Regions from separate parts of the Exiguobacterium sp. s160 genome, predicted to be linked through region 2. Evidence: predicted binding sites of a transcription regulator. Region 2 holds the regulator's gene; each other region holds the start of a gene.
What was found. The regulator Rex, encoded in region 2, represses fermentation and respiration genes when NADH is low (regulators of the CRP and FNR family bind a similar motif). The targets are predictions, from matches to a motif close to TTGTGAAATATTTCACAA.
Positions count from the first base shown of each region.

Region 1: the regulator Rex is predicted to act here: its motif matches at 1,569-1,586, upstream of KNO86_RS10040 (DoxX family membrane protein).
Region 3: the regulator Rex is predicted to act here: its motif matches at 2,263-2,280, upstream of KNO86_RS03505 (L-lactate dehydrogenase).

Region 1 is NZ_JACSKK010000004.1:87,477-90,759, reverse strand. It holds gene KNO86_RS10050 (MFS transporter) at 1-625, shown strand, start outside; gene KNO86_RS10045 (DUF3817 domain-containing protein) at 647-943, opposite strand; gene KNO86_RS10040 (DoxX family membrane protein) at 1,024-1,530, opposite strand; gene KNO86_RS10035 (pyridoxamine 5'-phosphate oxidase family protein) at 1,709-2,122, opposite strand; gene KNO86_RS10030 (cold-shock protein) at 2,241-2,441, opposite strand; gene KNO86_RS10025 (glycoside hydrolase family 55 protein) at 2,703-3,283, shown strand, end outside.
Region 2 is NZ_JACSKK010000009.1:74,183-77,465, forward strand. It holds gene tatC (twin-arginine translocase subunit TatC) at 391-1,179, opposite strand; gene tatA (twin-arginine translocase TatA/TatE family subunit) at 1,183-1,401, opposite strand; gene KNO86_RS13370 (redox-sensing transcriptional repressor Rex) at 1,401-2,057, opposite strand; gene KNO86_RS13375 (ABC-F family ATP-binding cassette domain-containing protein) at 2,208-3,283, shown strand, end outside.
Region 3 is NZ_JACSKK010000001.1:665,264-668,546, forward strand. It holds gene KNO86_RS03495 (M42 family metallopeptidase) at 1-4, opposite strand, end outside; gene KNO86_RS03500 (rhomboid family intramembrane serine protease) at 17-1,066, opposite strand; gene KNO86_RS03505 (L-lactate dehydrogenase) at 1,188-2,144, opposite strand; gene KNO86_RS03510 (DUF92 domain-containing protein) at 2,314-3,084, opposite strand; gene KNO86_RS03515 (5-formyltetrahydrofolate cyclo-ligase) at 3,063-3,283, opposite strand, start outside.

The DNA.
Region 1 (3,283 bases), on a different contig from region 2:
GAAACAGCAACGAGTTTTATGGACAGTCGCCGTTCTAGCTGCATTCTTGAACTTCTTTTTCGTCGCGACAGAAGTGTTGTTCCCGATAGCCGCTTTACAAGAGGTCGGCGTGTCTCCGTTTCAGTTTGGACTACTTGAAAGCATGGTTGCCATTGGATTCTTAATCGCTTCTTTACTTCACGCCTTGCCACTATTCAAAATCAAACATCGCCTGTCGACCATGCGATCTGCACTGACCATACTCAGTGTTCTATTTGTCGGCCCTGCCATTCCATTATATTTGAACTTCAACGTCCTCACGTCGATTTTCTTTTTCGCAATGTTCGCCTTATTAAGCGGGTTCTTTATCGTACGTGTCAACATTCCGGTTCAATTGCTCCTACAAACGAATACGGATCCAAATTATTTAGGTCGCGTGATTGGGGTACTCGAGTCACTTGCGATGGGCATCACGCCAATCGGTTTTATTCTATTCGGGGTATTGAGTGATCTTGTACCAGTCGCACATCTATACACTGCATGTATGATTGGCCTACTCCTATGTACCTTCACGCTCACATATCGGATTCGCCATGACATCCAAGCAGAACGAGCAGCAGCTCAGTCAATTGAACGAGTATCCTAACAAAAAAAGACATCGAACGAATCAGTTCGATGTCTTCTCTGTTGACGGGAGTACCCGTTTTTCTAATAAAAATGGTCCGAATGGGATGACGGATGCCATGACGGCAAGCGTCAGCACTTTGAAGCCCCAACGGAAGCGCCACGCCATGTACATGGCCGCAAGTACGTAAGCCACAAACAAGAAACCGTGCGCTGCGCCGACGATGCTGACCGCGAGTGGAATACCCGCCATATATTTCAGTGGCATCGCGATGAACAGTAACAACAAGAAGGACACACCTTCTGTGTAGCCAAGCCATTTAAAATGAGTCGTAGTCATATGCGTTCTCCTTTATCTCTGTAGGCTATATCTATCGTAGCCGAAACATGAGAGGTTTGTCACAGGAGAGTGCATAAAAGTTACGAGGCTATTTGACGATTTGGTGAACGATGCAATACTTTTGTTTCGACGAAGTTGCGAAGGAATAAGCCATCGACTCCGATTTTTCCTGCGTTATGTCCAGCAACCAAAATCAATACAGATACGATCAACATCGTCGGGTTCGTACTGACCGTCCCTGAGAGCAAGAACGCCATGTTCATGACAAGACCGAAGAACGCCGCGCTACGTGTGAGTGCACCGAGCAATAACCCTAACCCGACCAAAAATTCACCATAAGGAATAAGGACATCGAATAATCCGGCGTTCGGAATCGCAACGTTTTCTAAGAATGCAGCCCACCATCCCGCAACGGCTGGATGCTCTCCAGTCGCGAGTGTCACCGCGTTGTTTAAGAATCCCTCCGTTCCAAAGCCACCTGTGATTTTACCCCAACCTGCTGTTAACCAATGATAACCGAGCCATACACGTAACACCGTCAAGATTGCCGTAGCGATGTTATGATTTTGCCAAAATTTCGTGAACATAATGATTCCTCCCTTTCAAGAAGTTGAATAAATGAATAATGTGATTACATTCACAATATACCACCTATGTTCACTATTTCACATATATATTTTGCTTTGTTCATGATTCGTCCATATGTACGTCACACTCTATTCACATCCAGCAAAAAGACGCCTACTCGAGGCGTCTTTGAGAAGTTTACAACGTTACTTCTTGAGGTGGCTGCCCTTTTTTGTTCATCACACGCATCGATTCTGGTTCGATTTTGAGAATGACCAATTTCGGATCGTCCGGACCATCAAACCAGCCCTCGAGTTTGTCGTTCCACACTTTTTCTTTCATCGATTCATCGTCTGACACAGTCGCTTTCCCTAAGATTTCTAAGTAGGTGTCTCCCACTCCATCTCCATCATAACCAATCAGAATATGCGTATATGGATTCTTCTCTAATTCCTCTACCTTATCTGTATCGTTCGAGGTTGCTGTATAGAGCGTGAAATCATCATGGAAAAATGTCATGTATCGACTATGGGGCTTCACCTTATATACGGTCGCCATCGTCCCTACATCACTTGAATCTAGGATCTTCAAAGCTGTTTCTTTTGCACTCATTCCAAATTCCTCCTTCATGATTTGTCGCTCGTATACTGTTCCCTCAAACTACACGATTAAACACAAAAAAAACCTGCTCGCCGATGCGAGCAGGTATCATATTCCTTAGAAAGGAAGATTAGATTTTTTCAACGTTAGAAGCTTGTGGTCCACGAGCTCCGTCTGTGATTTCGAAAGTTACTTCTTGGCCTTCTTCAAGTGTTTTGAAGCCGTCGCCTTGGATTGCTGAGAAGTGTACGAATACGTCGTCTCCGCCTTCCATTTCGATGAAGCCGTAACCTTTTTCTGAGTTAAACCATTTTACTTTACCTGTGTTCATGAATGAACCCTCCTGAAATAAACGCTATGCGTTATAGTAGTGCCTTACTAGAAAAAACTTGACCAAAAAAAATACAAGCCTCTGGATTATCTAATGAAAAATAATCCCAAGCACTTGTGAATTATGATTCCAGCTATTCTTAATTAAGCACATATTGAATATAACACGACTAGATGCTTCTGTCTAGTAAATACTTCTGATTGCTAAAAAACGAGGTGAAACGGGTACATGCTAGAGAAGATGATGCTAGGAGGATTTATTATGAAAAATGCAAAGGACCCGCAATCAATCGCATCGATGATTGCCTCTTATTCTGATTGGTCGGAAGAAGACCTCATCCAGCGAACACTCGAATGGCACCGCGCCACGCGCGAGACATCTTACTCAGAGCAGCAACAATCCATCCCTTGCCGAATTCCAATGACAGAACGTATTACGCCTGTTCAAACGTCACTCCCGCTCGAACAAATGGACGGAATGGTTCGTCCTGTATGGATGCGCCGGCTCGATGCTGAATATTTGAACTTGATGCAGACGACGAAACAACACGTCGATGTAACGAACTATGGCGCTGTCGGAGATGGAAAAACGGATTGCACGCTCGCTTTTCGTCTCGCCCTCCGCTCCAATCGCCGCGTCTTTGTCCCGGCAGGTGTGTATATCGTTCGGGGCCTTCGCCTTCCTTCGAACTGCGTGTTAGAAGGTGCCGGACAGGACGTCACCATTCTAAAACTATCCGATCGTGCGCCAAAGCATCGAAGACTGTTACGAAATGCCACCCCGTTTGCGGGAAACAATCATATCGAGGTATGTCACCTGACGCTCGATTGGAACGTTGCACG
Region 2 (3,283 bases):
GATAAATGACAATGCCAACGTGAAGAATCATACCAAGTAGGTACAAGATCAGCCCTAGTGCAAGCCAACCGAGTGCATCCCAACCACGTACAATTTTCATTCCGACAAGAAATAAGATATAGCCAGTTACGAGTAGCAACGACGAGACGATGGATTGACGTCGTAATCGAGATTTTATAGAGAAAAATAAGAAAAACAGTAGGATGGTTGTCATAGCGCCTAGCAATACAAGGACTTCTCCATTGTACTCTCGAATCATCGTGTCTCCCTCTTCACTGTGCGACTCATTTTATTGTAACACATAAAATGGAAAATTATCTCAATTACTCATATCGCATGACATCAGCTTGAAACGACAAAAAAAGCATCGTCCCATTTACGGAACGATGCTTATTTCTCATTCATCTGTTTCATTAAATCCATCTGTTCTTGCACCATCGCTTCTTTCTCCCGGCGCAACACCCCTTTGTAGGCGACGCGTGAAATCGATAAACTGATTTCATATAGGAAGAAGAGTGGCAATGACACCATAAGGTGCGACGTCAAATCCGGTGGTGTGATGAATGCCGCGACTACGAATAGCGCGAAGTACGCATACTTACGAATCTTCGATAAGAAGTATGGTGTCACGACACCAATTCGGGTCAAGAACATCGTCACGACTGGCAATTGGAACAATAGACCGAACGGAATCGTCAGTTGCAACAAGAACGTGAAGTAATTGTTCGCCCCGATGATTTGTTCGAGTCCGAGGTCTTGCCCGAGGTCCGTCGAGATATCGAGGACGAGCGGGAATAACCAGTAGTAGGCGAACGCAAGGCCGAGCAAGAACAATCCGAAGATGATTGGGATATAAGCAAGGGTACCTTTTCGTTCATTCGGATGCAGACCGGGTGCGACAAACGCCCACACTTGATACAGTAGGAATGGGCTCGCCGCAATCAGGCCGATGATGAGCGCCAAGTTCAAGTAAATCATGAGCGGGTCCGCGACCCCAAAGGCGTTCAGTTCGAGCCCGCGTTCGACGAGATCTTCTTGCAAGTACGCGAGTACATATTTGACACTCGGCAAAGCCATCAAAAAGAAGGCAAAGACGACAAATGCAGATAGCATCAGTCGTCTCCGCAGCTCTGTCAAGTGATCGGTGAGTTCCCGCTCTTGATCAGGTTGATGATTCATGGCTTACTGCTCTTTCTTTTCGATAGCTTTCTTGTCGTTCTCGTCGTGCTCGTTCATCATGCCGTTCGTTGCATTTTTGAACTCACGAAGCGTTTGTCCGGCCGCGCGACCAAACTCCGGTAATTTCTTCGGTCCGAAGATGATGAGCGCGATGATGGCGATGATGAATAGACTCGCCCCACCCGGAATCCCGACGACGAGTGATGATGCTAGTAATTCCATTATTGATGGACCCCCTCAGCGGTTGGATAGTGTTGCATAAAGTAAATGAGTGACTGCAGCTCAATCGACAAATCGATGTGATGGACGCGAACCGTGTCCGGTACGGTGAGTCGTGCCGGTGTGAAGTTCAAGATGCCCTTGATGCCGAAACGGACCAAGTCGTCTGCGACGGACTGCGCATAGGCAGAAGGTACCGTCAAAATGGCGACGTCAATCTTGTTTTGCTTCATAATCTGTTCCATCTCATCGACGTGATGAATTGGGACGCCTGACATCGTCGTGCCGACTTTTGTCTCGTCTGCGTCGAACCCGACGACGATATGTGTGTTATTGTTTTTAAGGAAGTTATAGTTGACGAATGCCGTCCCAAGGTGACCGACCCCGACCAAGGCGACATTCGTAATCTCGTCCTGATTCAGTGTCTTTCGGAAAAAGTCTAACAGATACTGCACGTTATAGCCATATCCCTTTTTACCGAGCGCACCGAAGTACGAGAAATCACGGCGAATCGTAGCCGAATCGACCTTGACCGCCTCACTCAGTTCTGCTGAAGAGACACGTTGTTTACCTGACGCGTGCAGGCTTTGAATAAATCGATAGTATAGTGGCAACCGTTTGGCTGTCGCTTGTGGAATCTTTGGTTCGTTTTGACTCAACGGAAAGAGCCTCCTTTTTACGACACGTTACAAACGAATCTGAATTTCATACACCTTGATTGTAAACGAATTCACATGACCACTCAACGAATATACCTAAAATCGCTGAAAAATACAGTATACTAAATAGAGAGAAAGGGGTTTTTTCACTTGATCCTACTGCAAGTCAATAACTTATCCAAATCCTTCGGCGTCGAGCCGATTTTAGAAAACGTCAAACTCGAAATCCAAGAAGGCGAACGCGTCGCCCTCGTCGGCCGAAACGGGGCTGGGAAGTCAACGCTTTTGAAAGTCATCGCCGGGGAATACAACTATGACTCCGGGGACATCATGAAGCCAAAAGACGTCACCATCGGCTATCTCGCCCAAGACTCAGGGCTCGAATCCGACGAGACGATCTGGAACGAGATGCTCACCGTTTTCACGGACTTGATTGAGCAAGAGAAGACGCTCCGTCGCATGGAAGCTGACATGGGCTCCAAACGAATCCTAAATGACGCTGCGGCTTACGAACGTCTCCTCTCCTCTTACGATGAAGAGCAGCACACGTTTAAAGAGCGCGGCGGTTACCAGTATGAAGCGACGATCCGCTCGGTCCTTCACGGGATGCGCTTCTATCCGGACGACTTCGAGCGTCGGATCGACACGCTCTCTGGTGGACAACGGACGCGTCTCGCCTTGGCGAAGATGCTCCTTCAAAGTCCTGACCTGCTCATCTTGGACGAGCCGACGAACCATTTGGACATCGAGACGCTCGCCTGGCTTGAGAAGTACTTGAGCGGCTATAAAGGTGCCGTCCTCATCGTCTCCCACGACCGCTACTTCCTCGACCGCGTCGTCTCGGTCGTCTATGAGTTATCGCGTCATCGGAGCCGCCGCTTCGTCGGGAACTACACGAAGTATCTCGAACAGAAGGCCGCTCTCTACGAACAAGAGAAGAAGCAGTTTGAGTCGCAGCAAGAAGAGATTGCCAAAATGCAGGACTTCATTCAGCGAAACATCGCCCGAGCGACGACGACGAAACGGGCGCAAAGCGTACGGAAGCGTCTGGAGAAAGTCGACCGTCTCGATGCTCCGGACGGTGACGAACGCAGTGCTGTCCTCTCGTTCTCCATCAAACGACAGAGCGGGAACGATGTATTGAGCGCGAGTGACCTCGCCATCGGGTATGAAGAACCGATTGCCCAAAATCTCCGTTTCCAGCTACAGCGCGGGGAATCCGTCGC
Region 3 (3,283 bases), on a different contig from region 2:
TCATCATATTCTCCCCTTACCAAGATCCATACCCGTACAGTAGACCAAATAACGTGGCCGTGAGCACAGAAAATAAGATGCGTTGTGTTCGATTTTCCTCATCAGGCAATCCGACGACACCAGAGACGACGAATCCACCTAGTAAACCACCCGCGTGTGCAAAATGATCCAAGTTCGCACCCAATACGAACGCGAGTCCTACATTTAATCCTAACATAATAAAGAGCGGAGGTCCGAGTGTCTTCATAAAGAGCGAACGATCCCGCAGTCCAAAATAGAGTAAGGCACCGACCAGACCAAATAAGGCTCCTGATGCCCCCGCTGAAACGGATTCACTGAACGCGTACGATGCTGTCGTCGCTAAAATCCCACCGACCACGTAGATGATGAGAAAGCGGAGAGAGCCGTACATTCGTTCAACGAGCGGACCAAGTGACCAGAGCGCAAACATATTGATGGCAAAATGGAACCATCCGATATGCAGAAACATTGGCGTAATCAGCCGCCACCACTCTCCTTCTTCGATGAGCGGGTTCACTTTCGCACCGAATGCGATCAACGTATTCGGATCGAATGTCGAACCGACTGACTCAGCTAGCCACATGACTAAAAACGTGATGAACATCAAGCCGTATACTACTTGCGGTTTGCCGAAGGAGAATCGCTTTTTTAATTCCGCTTTCTTCTTTCGATCCATCGCGACCGCGAGCATTCGAAAGCGATCTTCCTCCATCGTAGGTGTACAAATCGAGCGAGATAATGTCACTCTCGCTGGAATCGGGAACGTCATGGAGTCGACCCGCTCTTCATCAACGAGACGGTCACCATATATGTGAATCGTCAAACGTTTTCGTCCAATACGAGACAGACGAAAGGCGCTTAAGATTGCGTTAATGTCAGTACCGAGATGATTCGCCCATGCTTTTTCAGTTTGAACGTATAAGTCATAGCGATCACCTGCTTTTGTATCAAACAAGATGACTGCACGGGACGGTTCTAATATCCCTTCGATTCGTCCACCGTTCTCGACCGCTTGATAAATGTCTTCCCAGAAGCAAGTCGCCAACAAAATCCCTCCTCTCTCATTCTATTGTAAATCACGTTGTACCTCACTACAAAGTCGAGGTTTGCCTCAAACGTACAAAAAACCCGCAACCTTTACGGCTACGGGCACTCATATATCGCAATTACAAGACAGGTTCCATCGTTTTCATAAGGACGTTCGCAGAATGTTGCATTTTTTGATGTTCTTCTTCTGACAACTCAATCTCAACGACCTCACGCACGCCCTGACGGTTGATGATCGCCGGTACCCCGATATGAATATCGTGTAAATCGTATTCCCCATCAAGATGAGCACCGACTGTCAGCAACGTGTTCTCATTACGAAGGACCGCTTTGACCAAACGGAGTAATCCGAGTCCAATGGCATAGTATGTCGCACCTTTACGTTCGATGATGTGATATGCCGCATCACGTACGTTCACATATATGTCTTCAAGGTCTTGCCAGTTATATTCATCATGCTCTTCAAGCAACTGCTCAACAGACTTTCCATAGATACGAGCATTACTCCAAGCAGCAAACTCGGTGTCACCGTGCTCACCCATAATGTAAGCATGACAGTTACGTGGGTCGACATTAAAATAGTCGCCAAGCATGTAACGTAAACGCGACGTGTCGAGTACAGTACCTGAGCCGAAGACGCGATGTTTAGGGAGTCCTGAATACTTCCATGCCAAATGCGTCATAATGTCGACAGGGTTTGAGGCGATAATGATAATGCCATCAAAACCAGAATCCATAATATCTGAAATCATCGACTTCATGATCTTCGCATTTTTTTCGACAAGGTCAAGACGAGTCTCCCCTGGACGTTGCGGTGCACCTGCGGTAATGACGACGATGTCTGCTACACCACAATCTGCGTAATCCCCTGCCCATACACGCATCGGTGAAGACGCGAACGAGACGCCGTGGTTCAAGTCCATCGCTTCCCCTTCTGCTTTTGCCTTGTTGATGTCGATGATGACGAGTTCTTCACAAAGGCTTGCTGTCGTTAACTGGTACGCAAAGCTCGCTCCAACTGCCCCTGCCCCTACAAGTGCGACGCGCGTTACTTTAGCATGATTTAATGTTTCCATATTGATTCTCCACCCTTCGATCAATCTGTTTCATGTTTTTGTTATCTCTGTTACAACAAGATTGTAACATCATTCACAAACCTTAACTACAGTGGAAACCGTTTTCACTTTGGCGATATTGTGACAACTTTCACATTCAATTGAAACATCTTCATTTTCTGTACTACCCTTATCCGAACACAAAAAAACAAATAGACGCCGCTCCAAGAACGGATAAAAAATTGACTGCATCATTCCCTAGCACACGCCACCCTGACACATATGTTGTAGGAACTTGATGATGAACTTTCTTTTCCGTCAGCTTTCCACAAACCGTACAGCGAAACTTCCGTTGTACCGTCGCCCCAAGCAATGTGTCGATGACGCTCCCACTCAGTCCGATTCCCCAAAGCGCCACTAGTAATGCCATGTTCAATTCGACAAACAGGAGAGAAGAACAGACGATCACGAATGCCCCTACAATCGACATGATCGTTCCAAACGTTGAGACAGCACCGCTCGTTCCCGGCTCAACTTCTCTAAACGTGAACATGAAACGCGGTTTACGTTTTGCGAGGACACCGAATTCAGATCCCCACGTGTCACTCGTCGCTGCCGCAATAGACACGATGTACATATAAAGATAAACGGGATCATCTGTCAGTAAGTAACCGAGGGCACAAAGAATCCCTACCCCACCGTTTGCTAACACTTGAATGGCGTCGCGCGCTCCCGTTTTTTCGACTATGTCATCTACATTTTGTTTATCACGAGATCGATATTTCGATGCAAGAGAAGACGTCGAGAAGAATACACCCAGTAAATAGAGGCCGAACCAACCAAACGATAACCCGATCAATACCCCCGTCACCACTGTCAAGACGGCTCCCGAGATCGTCAAGGAGTGCAACCGATACCCGAGAAAGGCGACGATACAAGTTACAATAAATATGGCGAACATTGAATCATCTCCTTTTCTGTCACAATCCACTGAACAGGTAGATCATGTGGTTCAGTCGGCACTTGATCGACCAATTGAACGGAGTACGCTAATGAAACCGTCTCCCCTTCATATGTACGTAAAAATCGGTCATAGTATCCTCCACCCCAACCGATTCGATATCCTGAACGGTCAAATACCCTTCCCGGCACAAGACAGA